2 regions of the Kribbella sp. NBC_01505 genome follow, and region 1 is predicted to be linked to the other one. Evidence: riboswitches for the same ligand, from Rfam matches in the RefSeq annotation. Region 1 holds a riboswitch; the other holds the start of a gene.

Region 1 (7,452 bases):
GGACGGAGCCGCCCCAGATCCGCGCGACACCGTCGACCAGGTCGATGCCGGCGGCTCCGGCCGGGACGCCGTCCACATAGCCGACCAGCACGCCGCCGGCTTGCGCCTCGGTCTGCCTGCGGTAGGCGGCCAAGCGCGACGCGAGATCCTCGTCGGAGGCTCTGGAACCACCGAAGACTGTGGACGCCACCGCGTTGGCATCGCGGGCGATCTCCAGCTCGGTCACCCAGCGAGCCTCGAGCTCCGGTGCCTTGACCTCAGCGGGCAGAGCTAGGGCCAGTACGTCGGCAGTGTCGACGTACTCGGCGCCACGCTCCAGCAGCGCCTCGTCGAGGCCCGCGGGCGAACTGATCTTGACGTAGACGGACACCTCGGGCAGGCCATAGGTGGATGCTTTGGCAACCGCGTCATCCAGTACGGCGGCCGCCGGGCGCGTGGACTTGATCCACTGCACCTGCAGCGGATGGGGGAAGCGATCGGGGAGCCGGACCAGCCGGTACTCCGCGGTCTCCACGATCTCCGAGCCTTCCGGCGCCGGACCCATCCACGCGTCGTTGGCCGCCGCTACTGTCGCCAAGTCCATAGCTACTCCGAAGTCGGCAGTCCGGTTGTGGGGGAGGACGCCTGCGCGGAGTGCCAGCGGCGGGGGACTCGCCCTGCCAGCAAAGCGTTCCGGCCGGCGCTGACCGCGTCGCGCATCGCGGCCGCCATCAGGGCCGGCTTCTCCGCGCGGGTGACCGGGGTCGCCAGCATGACGGCTGCGCAGCCGAGCTCCATCGCCAGTGCCGCGTCGCTCGCCGTACCGAGGCCGGCGTCGACGATGACCGGGACGTTCGCGCCCTCGACGATCAGGGAGATGTTGTGCGGGTTGCGGATGCCGAGCGCGGAACCGATCGGTGCGGCCAGCGGCATCACGGCCGCGCAGCCGGCCTGCTCCAGGCGGCGGGCCAGGATCGGGTCGTCGTTCGTGTAGGGGAGCACGGTGAAGCCGTCGGCGACCAGGATGTCGACGGCGTCGAGCAGCTCGACCGGATCCGGCAGCAGCAGGTGGTCGTCGGCAACCACCTCGACCTTGATCAGATCGGTCCCCAGCGCCTCGCGCGCCAGCCGCGCGGTCAGCACGGCCTCCGCGGCGGTGTGACAGCCGGCCGTGTTCGGCAGGATCTCGATCCCGTGCCGCTTCAGCACATCGAGCACCGAACCCTCGTGCCCGGTGCCCAGCCGGCGCATCGCGACCGTGGTCAACTGGGTGCCGGAGGCAATCAATGCCTCCTCCATCACTTCCAGGTTGGCCGAACCGCCGGTGCCCATGATGAGCCGCGAGGAGTACGTGCGGCCGCCCAGCTCGAAGGGGTCGTCCATCTCAGCCTCCCTGGACCGCGCCGACGATCTCGACCCGGTCACCCGCGGTCAGGATCGTGGCGGCCCACTCGCCGCGGGTCAGCACACTCTGGTTCACCGCGACCGCGATCCCGGTCTGCCGGTCCGACATCTCCCGGACCAGCTCCGCGACCGACATCCCCGGTCCGCTGGTGGTCGCCGTACCGTTCACCCACACGGCGTGCTCGGCCGGTGACTCGTCGTACTGCGTCATGCGTCCTCCCTCCGTCGGAATTACCCGATTCAGGTTCAGCGGTCGGCGACGCCTGCTCTGTCGCCCTCTCAGCCCACTCCGGTGCGAGCTCCCGCGGTCTGGTTTCGACTTCCGTGTCCCGCAAACAATGTAGCTCGGCGCTATCGGCGCCCAGGCACGCACCTCGCGGCGCTTGAGTCACGCCCACGATGAACACCGCATCGAGGACGCGCCTCAAGCACCACGATGCACGCACCTGGACACCGATATCACTCGACCTACATCGTTTGCGGGACACTAGTGTCCTGTCAGCAATTGGGCCAACTCTGTCGGTCGGTAGAGCACCTGCTTGCCGGCTCGTTGCGCTTCGACCAGGCCGGTACGGCGGAGCAGTTGGAGGTGCTGGCTGACCGCTGACGGGGTGACCTGCAGCTCGGCGGCCACGTCGGTGGTGGTGCGCGGATGCGTGAGGAGCTGCAGGATGCGGGCGCGCGCCGTACCGATGAGTTGGGCCAGGTCCTGTGGCGTGGGCGGATCGACGACGGTCCACAGGTTGGCCTGGCCGCGGGGCGGGTAGCCGAGGAACGGTTCGGCGCCGGGGTCGTACGGGATGACAGCGTGGGGGCCGAAGAGGGTTGGCTGGAGGACGAGGCCGCGGCCGTCGACGCTCTCGGTGCGGCTTTGTTCGCTGACCTTGTCGACCTTCAGAAGCCCTTGGTGGTAAGAGATTGCGGGGCCTAGCTCGTTGAGCATCGCGGCGGTGCCTTGCTGGGTGAGGATGTGGCCGCGATAGGTGATGTCGGCGGAGAGGATCGTCCGCATGCGATTCCAGTACGGCGCCATGACCGTCTGCCAGTAGTCGCTGAGTGCCGTGGCGACCCGGGCCGGCGTGAGGTCTTGGTCCAGCTCGCCGTTCACCGCCGTGAGCTGTCGGGTGAACGTGTCTTGATCGACCGCGGCTATCAGCTCGAGCTCATCGGCGAACTGGGTGAGCGGCGAGGTCGGCCGCGGCGTGAGGAAGTCCGGGCTGCCCATCGTGTCGTTGACGAGCTGGCCGAGGACTGTCCAGTCCAGGTCACTCAGAAGCGGCTGCACCGCACGAACCCACGGAAGCTGCAGGGGAAACCGACCGGGGTCCCGCAGCGCCCGCAGGCTCAGCACAGTCTCCGCCGCAGGCGACAGCGCGAACCGGACCTCCTCCAGGTCCCTGGACGTCAGCTCGTAGGTCAACACCCACGCATTACATCGCATGGCCCGGCATGCCGTGCCTACTCGCAGCCGATGCCGTCGTGGTCGGCGTCCAGGCGGTAGATGTCGGATCCGGTGACGGTGACTGGGCCATCGACGTACTCAGGGCCGTTCCCGCTGCCGCCGGAGCAGTCGACGTCGCTCGCGATCGGGACGCAGCCGCTGTAGTTCGGATCGCAGCCGCCGCCGGTCTCCTCCGCTTCGACCTTGGTACCGACGGCCGTCACCTGGGTTCGCGGTTCCTTGGCGACCTCCTGGCGGACGAGCTTCTTCGTCGTCTGCTTCCCGTCGACATAGGTGACGTCGTACGTGAGCTTCCGGGAACCGTTGACGCCCGGGGTCCGGATCGTGCGCTCGCCCTTCGGCAGGGCGCTGTCGGTGACCGTCTTCTTCTTGAACGGGATCACCTTGAGCTCGACGACCGATTTCGTGGTCGTCTTCGGTACGACGAGCTTCGGCTTCACCGTCGTCGTGACGGCCGGTGTCGGCGTGGTCGCCGGTTGAGCGGTTGCGGGTTGAGCGGTTGCCGGTTGAGCCGTTGGCGGTTGGGTGGTGACGGTCTTTGCGATTGGTTTGCCGGCGACCGCGGCCGGCTCGGTGGACTCCGCCGTACCGCACCCGACCCCGAAACCGAGCACCACGACAGCCATGAACGCAGCACGAATACACACCACAGTGGTTCCCCCCAAACCCGCCGTCGGTCCCCCCGCGGCGGGATTGTCAGCGCCTGGACGACCCAGGCGAAGAGACCTGCATAGCACTCCGATCGACCCCTCGGCCAGAGCTCAGCGCACTTTCAGCCGGCCGCTACCCCGACCCCGGCCAACGCCGCGCACACGGCCCCCGCCAGCACCCCGACCGTCCCGATCACGATCAACGGCCCAGCACTGATCGGTGGCTCCGGCACCTGCTGCCGGAACACCGCGAACAACCGCTCCTCAGCCGGCCGAACCTCCCGCAGCAACACCGCCGAAGGATGCGACCGCGCACCGAGACTCTCCAGCGACTCCAACGCCGCCCGCGCAGCCTCCAGCGCGGCCCGAACCACCGACACGATCACCGCCCCCGACGCGACCGTCACCACCCCGATCAACGCCGCGGTCGTCTGCGCCATCCCCACCTCGGCCGCCGGCGCGAACACCGTCCGCAAAGCCTGGAACGACCACCACCCGAAGAACCCCAGCACCCCCGCCGCGAGACCGACCCCCGCCATCACCCCGCTCAACGGATTCTGCGCCCGCACCGCCGCCGCGAACGCCCGCGCATCAGTCGCCAGATCCCCCGCGTCCCGAGCCAGCCCCTCGAACCCGGCCAACGCCTCGGCCCGAGCCCGCAACGTCACCCCGATCGCGATCCGATCGGCCAGCCCCATATCCGAAGCCTGCTCGACAATCTCCCGCCAGGCCCCCACAACCTCCGCATGGGCCCGCACCACCTCAGCCCGCTCCACAACCCCCATAACGCCCCCTAGCCCCAGCCCCCCGCGGCGCGAAGTAGTACTCCCCAGACCCCGACAGTACGCCTCACCACCCCCGCCGAACACCCCACAAACCACCCCACCACCCCCACCCCGCCCCCAAACCTGCGACACTATTCCCCAACCCCTCACCACCAGGGGCCTCTAGCTCAATTGGCAGAGCAGCGGACTTTTAATCCGCGGGTTGTCGGTTCGAGTCCGACGGGGCCTACAAAACCCCAGGTCAGAAGCTTGACCTGGGGCCAGTAGCCAAACGACACCGCCGCCGGCGGCGACTCATCTTCGGCGCCTCCAGCGCGAGCGCCCACCGTGGTCTCCCTACACGAAGTTTGGCGGCGGACCGGCCGTTGGGAGCACGTTGGCGACAGCTCAGGCCGACCTCGCTCGCGGAAAAGGGGAGGCGACGCCACTTCGGCGGCTGGCAGCATTCGGGGTGTGGCGCTGCCCTACGTGTATCAGGTGACGAAGTACGACCCTGCCGACTGGAACGAGGCTGGGCTGTACGCCGGGCCTGAGGACGAGGCGAGCGATCATGGGCCGAAGGAAGCGGCGTACCTCGCGGCGGTGCTGGCCTTTGCTGAGGAGAGCGGCGTCACCGAGGTCAGCCTTCGGCGGCCTGGTGTGACTGGCTTTGTGAATTTCGGGCTGGAGGCGCCGGTCGAAGGGCACGGGCTGGCGGGGCTGTTCGCCCCGGATCTCAGCGACTACTACGACGGACGGGTTGTGCCGATCGGGGTCGGCGTTGAGCTCGTCCGCGCGATGCTGCGGGACAACGGCGCGTCGTGTCACCTCGAGGTCGACGGTGTGTTCGAGGTGAGCCTCGGCTTCGACCAGTACATGTACGTCGGTAGTCACGTCCCCTGCGAGCGAGCAGTTGCCGCAGTCACCGATCTAGGACTGTTGCCGGTCCTACTGGACAGGCAAGCCGAAGAGGACGAAGACTTCTGGCCGCCGGCCGATGCAGCGTTCTGGGCGAAAGCTGCCGACCTAATGGCTAGCCGGGGAACCCTACTGCTGCAGGAGTGCCCGGCGTGGAACCTGTTCCGATGGCACCGCCTGACGCCAGAAACAATCGAAGATCTTCAACTCGCACCACGGGCGATGCTGACCGTGTGGCCCGACCTCTCACGCGACGTAGAGGCCGTCAACGCGACGGCCGACGACTGCGAGTATGTCTGGGAGGATCCCGCCGGCCGCATTCAGAGTCGCAACCTCGACGACCCGGAGGCCGGGGACTTCCCCACCGACGCGGTCGCCGCACTCGTCATCCCGAACATGCTGAGCGACTACAACCCGCTGCTCGAAGGCGCGCTGCCCGACCCCGACGGCGTCCTACGCGCCCGCTGGCCAGCCAACTAGCCCATCCCGAGTTCGGCGGCCAACAGGTGGTTGGGCGTGCGTGCGGACCGCCAGCACTGACTAAGTCTGGTCGGCTTGGCTGGTTCACGCTCAGGACGCGCTGCCCGGATAGCTCAGCAGCAGGTTGGTCAGTGGCGCAGGTCCGCTCCAACTCGGGCCCGGCGGCGCGAGGCGCGGGAGCAAGAGAGCTCCTAGGCGTTGGGGTCTCGGAGGCCTACTGCGTCGTGGTGCCAGAAGGGGGGTGCGTAGACGAGGGTGCCGGTCATCCAGGGTTGGTAGGCGGGGAGGCGGATGGCTTGGAAGGCGGCGTCTGGGATGCGGAGGGAGGGCTTTCGGAAGGCTTGGTCGGCGCCGGGGGTGAAGCCTAGGCGGGAGTAGTAGCGGGGGTCGCCTTCCAGGAAGACGACGGGGACGTCGCGGTCGGCGAGGATCGCGAGGCCGTGGCGGACCAGGGACGAGCCGATGCCGCGGTTGTGGAGGGCGGGTAGGACGGCCAGGGGGCTTAGGACTTGGACGTCTACTAGGCGTTTGGGGGCGTCCAGGAGGCTGCGGGTGAAGAGGGCATGGCCGGCTAGTTGGCCGTCGTGGACGGCTACCAGGGAGAGCGGGTCGATGGTGTCGCGGAGGGCGTCGGTCAGGTCGGCTACCAGGGGGCCGTGGTCGCCGAAGGCCTCGAGGTGAAGGTCCCGTACGGCGGCTCTGTCGGTCGGCTGTTCTTCGCGAAGCTCCATGGTTGGAGGGTAGGGAGCCACCGGGGTGGATCGCACGTGGTTTCTAGTGGTGGGCGGGGTGGAGCCGCCTGGGTGTGCGACGGCGAAGCTCCGATTCGTTGCTGAGGGCAAGCAGTGCGACGGCCTCCTGGCGGCAGTAGGGCGCCTCGAGCAGCGCTGGACTATGGGAACCCCCAGGGGCCCGATAAACATTCGCGTACGGCGGGGTGCGGGTGATGTGCTGGCTGGGTGGATGAACGTGATGGGGTTCGGCCGTTGACCGTGGAGTGGGTGGAGCGGCAGTTGGAGGTTGGCGAGCGGCTCGTCGGGGCCGTGGCGTTGCACGGGGGCATCACGGCTGAGATGCGCCGGCTGACTATCGGCAATAGGGATGGGAGTACCAGGGAGCTGGTACTGCGAAGTGTCGTCAGCGAGCCGGATGCCGAGGACTGGCTGAATCGGGAGGCGGCTGCTCTGACCCTGCTCGTGGAGACCGGGGTGACTGCGCCTGAGCTGGTTGCGGTTGATCCGACGGGTGCGCAGTGCGAGTACCCGTCGCTCCTGATGACGTATCTGCCCGGGCGCACGGTGCTCGATGACGAGGGAGTCGAGACGCGCGTTCCACTGTTGGCGAGGCAGCTCGTGGCGATCCACGCGCTGCGACCGGCCGAGCGTCCGCCGACGTTTGTGACGCTGACGACCGCTGACACCGTGGTGATTCCCGAGGGCGCCGACCCGGCGATCTGGGGTACCGCGATCGACATGCTCCGGCAGCCGGCGCCGCCGTACGAGGGATGTTTTCTGCACCGGGACTTTCACCCAGGCAACGTGTTGTTCGACGGCGCGCGGATCACGGGCGTCGTCGACTGGGCCGGTCCGTGTTGGGGCCCGGCCGATCTCGATGTCGCGCACTGCGCGACCAATCTGGCGCTGGTGCACGGTCCGGAGTGGGGGCTGCGGCTTGCCGAGGCCTATCAGGAGGCTGGCGGGAAGCTGAAAGATTTGTATTGGCAGGTTCGGGACGCGCTGTCTTTCTCGGAAGAACTGGACGCCGTCTCAAAGCCGTGGCGGGACGCTGGGCGGAC
Region 2 (7,452 bases), 120 kb from region 1:
CCCGACGTTCTACGACCTTTTCACCGAGTCCGCCAACCACCTCGTGGACGGAGCTCGGATCCTCGCCGAACTGCTCGGCAGCACCGTCGGCAGTGGCCTCTCGGCCAGTCATCAGATCGCCGTCCAGATGAAGGACGCCGAGCACGCCGCCGACGAGACCACCCACTCGATCATCCGGCGGGTGAACTCGACGTTCGTCACGCCGTTCGACCGTGAGGACATCTACCGGCTGGCCTCCGACCTCGACGACGTCATGGACTTCATGGAGGAGGCGGTGGACACGATCCACCTCTTCAACCTGGAGAAGCTGCCGGAGGAGGTCGCCGAGCAGATCGAGGTCCTCCAGCGGGCCGCGCAGCTGACCGCCGAGACGATGCCGCGGCTGCGCACCATGAAGGACCTCGCCGAGTACTGGATCGAGATCAACCGGCTGGAGAACACCGGTGACGCGGTGCACCGCCGGATCATCGCCAAGCTGTTCAGCGGTGAGTACGACACGCTCACGGTGCTGAAGCTGAAGACCGTGGTCGATCTGCTGGAGGCTGCGATCGACGCGTTCGAGCATGTCGCCAACACGGTCGAGCAGATCGCCGTCAAGGAGAGCTGAGCGTTGGAGCTCACGCTCGTCATCGCGGTCGTCGTGATCGCACTGGCCTTCGACTACACCAACGGTTTCCACGACGCGGCGAACGCGATCGCGACCTCGATCTCGACCCGGGCGCTGACGCCGCGGGTGGCGCTGGCGATGGCCGCGGTCTGCAACTTCCTCGGCGCGCTGGCCGGGACCGAGGTCGCCGAGACCGTCGGCAAGGGCATCATCACCGCTCCGTCCGGACAACACGGACTCGTGGTTGTCATCGCGGCCCTCATCGGCGCGATCACCTGGAACCTGATCACCTGGTACTTCGGCCTGCCCAGTTCCTCCTCGCATGCCCTGATCGGCGGCCTGGTCGGCGCCGGACTGGCCTCGTCCAGCGTGGTGCTGTGGACCGGGATCGTCGACAAGGTCGTCATCCCGATGGTGCTCTCGCCGGCGATCGGTTTCCTCGGTGCGTTCCTGCTGATGATCGCGATCCTCTGGATCTTCCGGCGCAAGAACCCCGGCAAGACCACCCGCGGCTTCCGCTTGGCGCAGTCCTTGTCAGCCGCCGCGATGGCGCTCGGGCACGGTCTGCAGGACGCGCAGAAGACGATGGGCGTGATCTTCCTGGCGCTGCTCACGACCGGGCACGCGGACGCCGACGACGGCATCCCGCTGTGGGTGAAGTTCTCCGCCGCGACCGCGATCTCGCTGGGGACCTACTCCGGTGGCTGGCGCATCATGCGTACCCTCGGCCGCCGCATCATCCACCTCGACCCGGCCCGCGGCTTCGCCTCCGAGGCCATCGCCGCCGGTGTCCTGTATGTGATGGCGATCGGCCTGCACGCACCGGTCTCCACGACCCACACGATCACCAGCGCCGTCATGGGTGCGGGCGCCACGAAGCGCCTGTCCGCCGTCCGGTGGGGTGTCGCCAAGGGCATCGTCACCGCCTGGGTGCTGACCATTCCGGCCGCTGGTCTGGTCGCCGCCGCTTGCTACGGGATCGCGCACCTGATCCTGGAATGAGATTCCCGAATCTCATTCATTTCGAATTCATCCACCACCCCTACGGTCGGTCGAGTGCCACAACTCGTCCGCCGAGGGATGTGATCGGGATGGATCTGTCGTTTCTCGTCATCGTGGTGATCGTCACCGCACTGGTGTTCGACTTCACGAACGGCTTCCACGACACCGCTAACGCGATGGCGACGTCGATCGCCACCGGCGCGCTCAAACCGAAGGTCGCGGTGGGGCTGTCCGCCGTACTGAACCTGGTCGGCGCGTTCGTCTCCACCGAAGTCGCCAAGACCATCTCGAGCGGTCTGGTCGACGATACGAAGGTCACGGTCCCCATCATCTTCGGCGGCCTGGTCGGCGCGATCCTGTGGAACCTACTGACCTGGTACGTCGGTTTGCCCAGCTCCTCGTCGCACGCGCTCTTCGGCGGCCTGATCGGCGCCACGTGGATTGCGGCCGGCAGCGGTGCGGTCAACTTCGGCACGGTCGCGCAGAAGATCATCATCCCGGCGGTCGCCGCGCCGATCGTGGCCGGTGTGGTCGCGCTGCTCGGCACCTTCCTGGCCTACAAGATCACCGCCCGCGCCCGGAAGAAGAGCGTCGACGACGGCTTCCGGGTCGGTCAGATCGCGTCCGCCTCGCTGGTCTCGCTGGCGCACGGCACCGGTGACGCGCAGAAGACGATGGGCATCATCACGCTGGTCCTGATCACCTCCGGCAGCCTCGCGCAGGGTTCGCGTCCGCCGCTCTGGGTGATCTTCGCCGCCGGTCTGGCGATCGCGGCCGGTACCTACCTGGGCGGCTGGCGGATCATCCGGACGATGGGCAAGGGCCTGACCGAGATCGAGTCGCCGCAGGGCTTCGCCGCGGAGACCAGCTCGACCGCAGTGCTGCTGGCCTCCTCCCACCTCGGCTTCCCGCTGTCCACCACGCAGGTCTGCTCCGGCAGCATCCTGGGCTCTGGTCTGGGCAAGCGGCTGGCCGAGGTGCGCTGGACGGTCGCCGGCCGGATGGCGCTGGCCTGGCTGTTCACGCTGCCCGCCGCGGCGATCGTGGGGGCACTGGCCGGTCGCGTCGCGAACTCCGGAAACCTCGGGGTCGCGCTGATCGCCGTACTGGCTGTGGCGGCCGGCGGGGGCATCTACCTGGCTTCGCGGCGTACGCCGGTCACCTCCAACAACGTGAACGAGTACCCGAGCACCCCGGCCGCCTCCTCGGCGCCCGCGGCGGTCTGAGAGGGGCAGGACGATGCACATCAACTGGAGTGCACTCGGTGAGGTCGCCCTGGTCAGCCTGCTCTTCGGAGTGGGGCTGGCGGTGCTGTTCGCCTTCGGTGTGACCGCCATGGCGCGCCGGGCGGCAGCTATCGACGAGAAGCGGCCGGCCCCGATGGTGGACACCGCAGTGGCGTCACTGTGCTTCGCAGCGTGCCTCGCTGCGGTGCTCTACGGGCTCTACCTGATCATCCCGCAGTTCCATTAGGCACTAGCGGTTCCAGCGGCGCACTGCCTTGGCCACGTCCTTGGTGCGCACCGCGTCGAGGTTCTGTTCCCAGGCTGTGAAGAGCCGGTCGCCAAGGGCGTCCGCGTCCAGACCAGCCTGGGGGCGAACGGCCACTGCCCAGGTGGCAGCGGCCGCGTGCCCCTGCTGGTGCAGCAGGTGATCGACGGTGGCCTGGATACGCCGCCGGTTCTCACCGGTCAGGCCGCGTGCGGCCCAGTCCTGCAGGATGGCCGCGTCGTCTGCCGTCATCTGGGCCAGATAGGTCAGTGGACCGCGCCAGAAACCCCGGTGACCGATGCTGTCCAGGCGCTCGAGCGGGAACCAGCCGTTCGCGCAGCGGCGCCCGTTGACCGCGGCCTCGACCTCACGGGCGCGCTCGGCGTCCAGGTCCCGGGTGGACCAGTCGATGAAATAGGCCCCCGCATCCGGGATGTGCTCCGCGACATGCGGTGCCACCACCAGCGTCCCGGGTTCGAACAGGCGCAGTTCTTCCGGTGAATCGAACACAAAACCTTCCCCCGCCCAGCACAAGGCAAGCAGCACAGAAATCCCCCAGATTCCTGCCTTGTCAATAACAAGTGCCCTTCGTACCCTCACAGACCGTCAAGGGTCAACCCCTTGTCCGGGGTGCGTCGGTGCTATTGCCGCCGCTCGGCCCGGCGTGCCAGCTCCTCGCGGTCCAGCTCATCCGCCTCTTCTGGAGTCGGCGCGGAGCCGCCGTACGCGGCCGGCAGCCACCAGGCGCCCGGCGGCTGCTCCGGGTAGGCGCGGATGGTGTCGTCGAGCATCTCGGCCATCGTCGACCGCAGTACGGCGGTCGCCTCGACCGGATCGTCGTCCGTGGTCACGGCCATCGGCGTACCGACCGTGATCGCGATCGTGCGGTGCCGGGAGAAGTCCTTCGGGTGGTCCTTGGTGAGCATCCGCTGGGTGCCCCAGAGGATCAGCGGGATCACCGGTACGCCGGCCTCCGCCGCCATCCGGACCGTCCCGGACTTGAACTCCTTCAGCTCGAACGACCGGCTGATCGTCGCCTCCGGGAAGACACCGACCACCTCACCGGCCCGCAAGTACTCAAGTGCTTGTGAGTACGACGCCGCGCCGGCACCGCGGTCCACCGGGATGTGGTGCATCCCGCGCATCAGCGGACCGGACCAGCGGTTCCGGAACAGGATGTCCTTGGCCATGAACCGGACCAGCCGCTTGCTCGGCACAGCGCCGTACCCGCCGAGGATGAAGTCGACGTAGCTAATGTGGTTCAGCGCGATCACCGCACCGCCGCTACGGGGCACGTTCTCGGTGCCGGAGAGCTGGAAGTTCACGTCCAGCACCTTGAAGGCCGTCCTGGCGAAACCGACTACCGGCGGATACACAAAGTCGCGCATCGTCGGAACTCTACTAAGGTATGGCTGATAACTGGAGATCGCGGGAGCTCGCACCGTAGTGGGCTGAGAGGGCGGCTGGAGGAATCCGGCGCCGCCGACCGCCGAACCTGTCCGGGTAATTCCGGCGTAGGGAGCACAGCAAGTGACAACTATCGGCACCGTACGACCGACTGTCACCACCGGCCCGATCTCGGGGTCGGAGAAGATCTACCGCGGCGAGCTGGGAGTTCCAGCTCGCCGCGTCCATCTCACCAACGGCGAGCACTTCGACCTGTACGACACGTCCGGGCCGTACACGGACGCGACCGCGCAGATCGACGTACAGACCGGTCTGCCCGCGCTGCGGCGCGAGTGGGTGGCCGGGCGGGCGAACCTGACCCAGCTCGCCCACGCCCGAGCAGGCACCATCACCGAGGAGATGCGGTACGTCGCACTCCGGGAGAACATGGATCCGGAGTTCGTCCGGTCCGAGGTGGCCCGCGGCCGGGCCGTCATCCCGGTCAACCGCCGGCACCCGGAGAGCGAGCCGACGATCATCGGCAAGAAGTTCCTGGTGAAGGTGAACGCGAACATCGGCAACTCCGCGGTCAGCAGCTCGATCGAGGACGAGGTCGAGAAGCTCGTCTGGGCCACCCGTTGGGGCGCGGACACCGTGATGGATCTGTCCACCGGCAAGAACATCCACGAGACCCGCGAGTGGATCCTGCGGAACTCACCCGTCCCGATCGGGACCGTGCCGCTCTACCAGGCGCTGGAGAAGGTGAAGGGTGATCCGGCCGCACTGACGTGGGAGGTCTACCGCGACACGGTGATCGAGCAGTGCGAGCAGGGTGTCGACTACATGACCGTGCACGCGGGCGTGCTGCTGCGGTACGTGCCGCTGACCGCGCGGCGGATCACCGGCATCGTCTCGCGCGGCGGGTCGATCATGGCGGCCTGGTGCCTCGCGCATCACCAGGAATCCTTCCTGTACACGCATTTCGCCGAGCTGTGCGAGATCCTGCGTGAGTACGACGTGACGTTCTCGCTCGGCGACGGGCTTCGGCCGGGATGTATCGCGGACGCGAACGACGCGGCGCAGTTCGCCGAGCTGCGGACGCTCGGGGAGCTCACCAAGATCGCCTGGGAGCACGACGTCCAGGTGATGATCGAGGGTCCGGGGCACGTGCCGATGAACAAGATCGCGGAGAACGTGCGGCTCGAGGAGGAGCTCTGCGGTGAGGCGCCGTTCTACACATTGGGGCCGTTGGCAACTGATGTGGCGCCGGCGTACGACCACATCACCAGCGCCATCGGCGCGGCGCAGATCGGCTGGCTGGGTACGGCGATGCTGTGCTACGTCACGCCGAAGGAGCACCTCGGTCTGCCGGACCGCGATGACGTCAAGGTCGGCGTGATCACGTACAAGATCGCTGCCCACGCTGCCGATCTGGCCAAGGGGCACCCGGGGGCGCAGGCCTGGGACGACGCGTTGTCGACGGCCAGGTTCGAGTTCCGCTGGGAGGATCAGTTCAACCTCTCGCTGGATCCGGACACGGCACGGTCCTACCACGACGAGACGCTGCCGGCCGAGCCCGCGAAGACCGCGCACTTCTGCTCGATGTGTGGGCCGAAGTTCTGCTCGATGCGGATCACCGCGGACATCCGCAAGTACGCCGAGGAGCGCGGGCTGACGTCGACCGAGGCGATCGAGGCCGGCTTCAACGAGATGTCCGAGACCTTCAAGGCCAATGACAGCAAGGTCTATCTGCCGTTGGCCGACTGACTCTGCAGCCAGGGTCCGACCTGAGCCGCTGCAGTGTCGAGCAGGCTGAGGTGAGTCTCTCCCGGCAGGATCGTCACCTTCACATGGGGCGCCTGCCGGGAGAACTCGGCCAGTTTCGTCGCGTCGAACACCTCGTCGTCCGCACCGACCTGGACGCCGACGGGTCCGTCGATCCGCTGCAGATCGGTGTCCGCGTGATCGGCGTTCTGCGCGAGCGCCATGTTCACCGTGTACCGGTTCACCATCCCGGACTCGCGCAGTTCTTCAGTGGTGTAAGCAAAGCCGAGCGCCTTGGCGTGGCCGTCGATCCGGCCACCGGCCACGGCATTGGCGATGCTGCGTCGGTGATGATGGCTCTGGTGCAGATCGTCGCGAAGTTACTGCCCCGCGCGACTTTCTCGGTGTCGGAATGCAGCCCGTAGTCCGGAGCGAGGAAGACGTGACCGGCGATCGCGTCAGGGAACCGGTTCAGGCTGTTGAGGATCAATCCGGCCCCGGCCGAATGTCCACCGGCGAATTCCGGGAGCCCCGGCCGGCCCGGCCCTGGGCTCGTGTCGCCACCTTGTCACCGTAGGTCGATGGGGTGCTGGGCGGCGGTTTTGGGGCCTTTGGAGCAGGAAAAGTGAGCTTTTCGGCCTTACGCGGAGTGAAATCGCCCGGTGAGTCGAGATGGCGAAGTGGCTCGATTGAGCGGAGAATTGGGGAATCGGCTGCCTTGCGGGGTGACTACGGGGAGTGATCGGGTGAACCGATTCAGGTTTTTGCCTTCACTCAGCGTGAATAAGACTGTAGCCTTAATCCGTCAGTGAGGAGGTGCAGGGCAGTGGTCTTTGTTCTCACGGTAGATCAGCGGGGCAGTCGAATCACCAGCGATCTCGTACCCGAGCTACTGAACAATCTGAATCGCCGTCCCCGGCGTCCCGGACTTCTCCGCAAGTTCGAGCGGACCGCGGGGGACGAGTTTCAGGGCGTGCTTTCCGGGGCCAAGGCAACGATCGACATCATCGTCGAGCTGCTCCGCCTGGACTCCTGGTACGTCGGGCTCGGGATCGGCGACGTGATCGAGCCGCTCCCGCGCAGCACGCGGGCCGGTAACGGGGACGCGTTCGTGTATGCGCGGCAGGCGGTCGACAAGGCGAAGATCAGTCCGCACCATGTCAATGTGTGCGGCTCCGACGCCCAGGTGGCCGATCAGGTGG

Evidence for each region. Region 1 has a riboswitch for thiamine pyrophosphate ahead of thiS (sulfur carrier protein ThiS). Riboswitches for the same ligand answer to the same signal wherever they lie in the genome.
Region 2: it holds a riboswitch for thiamine pyrophosphate, as region 1 does, so the genes downstream of both, thiC (phosphomethylpyrimidine synthase ThiC) here and thiS (sulfur carrier protein ThiS) in region 1, are expected to answer to the same signal.

What each region holds. Positions count from the first base shown of each region.
Region 1 is NZ_CP109425.1:4,359,976-4,367,427, forward strand. Features, by position in the region: gene OG474_RS20630 (GNAT family N-acetyltransferase) at 1-583, opposite strand, end outside; gene OG474_RS20635 (thiazole synthase) at 586-1,362, opposite strand; gene thiS (sulfur carrier protein ThiS) at 1,364-1,594, opposite strand; TPP riboswitch at 1,584-1,699, opposite strand; gene OG474_RS20645 (DUF5937 family protein) at 1,871-2,806, opposite strand; gene OG474_RS20650 (G5 domain-containing protein) at 2,842-3,471, opposite strand; gene OG474_RS20655 (hypothetical protein) at 3,618-4,280, opposite strand; tRNA gene OG474_RS20660 (tRNA-Lys) at 4,437-4,509, shown strand; gene OG474_RS20665 (hypothetical protein) at 4,734-5,657, shown strand; gene OG474_RS20670 (GNAT family N-acetyltransferase) at 5,849-6,388, opposite strand; gene OG474_RS20675 (phosphotransferase family protein) at 6,617-7,452, shown strand, end outside.
Region 2 is NZ_CP109425.1:4,477,161-4,484,612, forward strand. Features, by position in the region: gene OG474_RS21180 (DUF47 domain-containing protein) at 1-607, shown strand, start outside; gene OG474_RS21185 (anion permease) at 611-1,609, shown strand; gene OG474_RS21190 (anion permease) at 1,699-2,835, shown strand; gene OG474_RS21195 (hypothetical protein) at 2,849-3,082, shown strand; gene OG474_RS21200 (hypothetical protein) at 3,086-3,646, opposite strand; gene OG474_RS21205 (lysophospholipid acyltransferase family protein) at 3,742-4,488, opposite strand; TPP riboswitch at 4,519-4,638, shown strand; gene thiC (phosphomethylpyrimidine synthase ThiC) at 4,631-6,253, shown strand; gene OG474_RS21215 (alpha/beta fold hydrolase) at 6,232-6,576, opposite strand; gene OG474_RS21220 (SatD family protein) at 7,077-7,452, shown strand, end outside.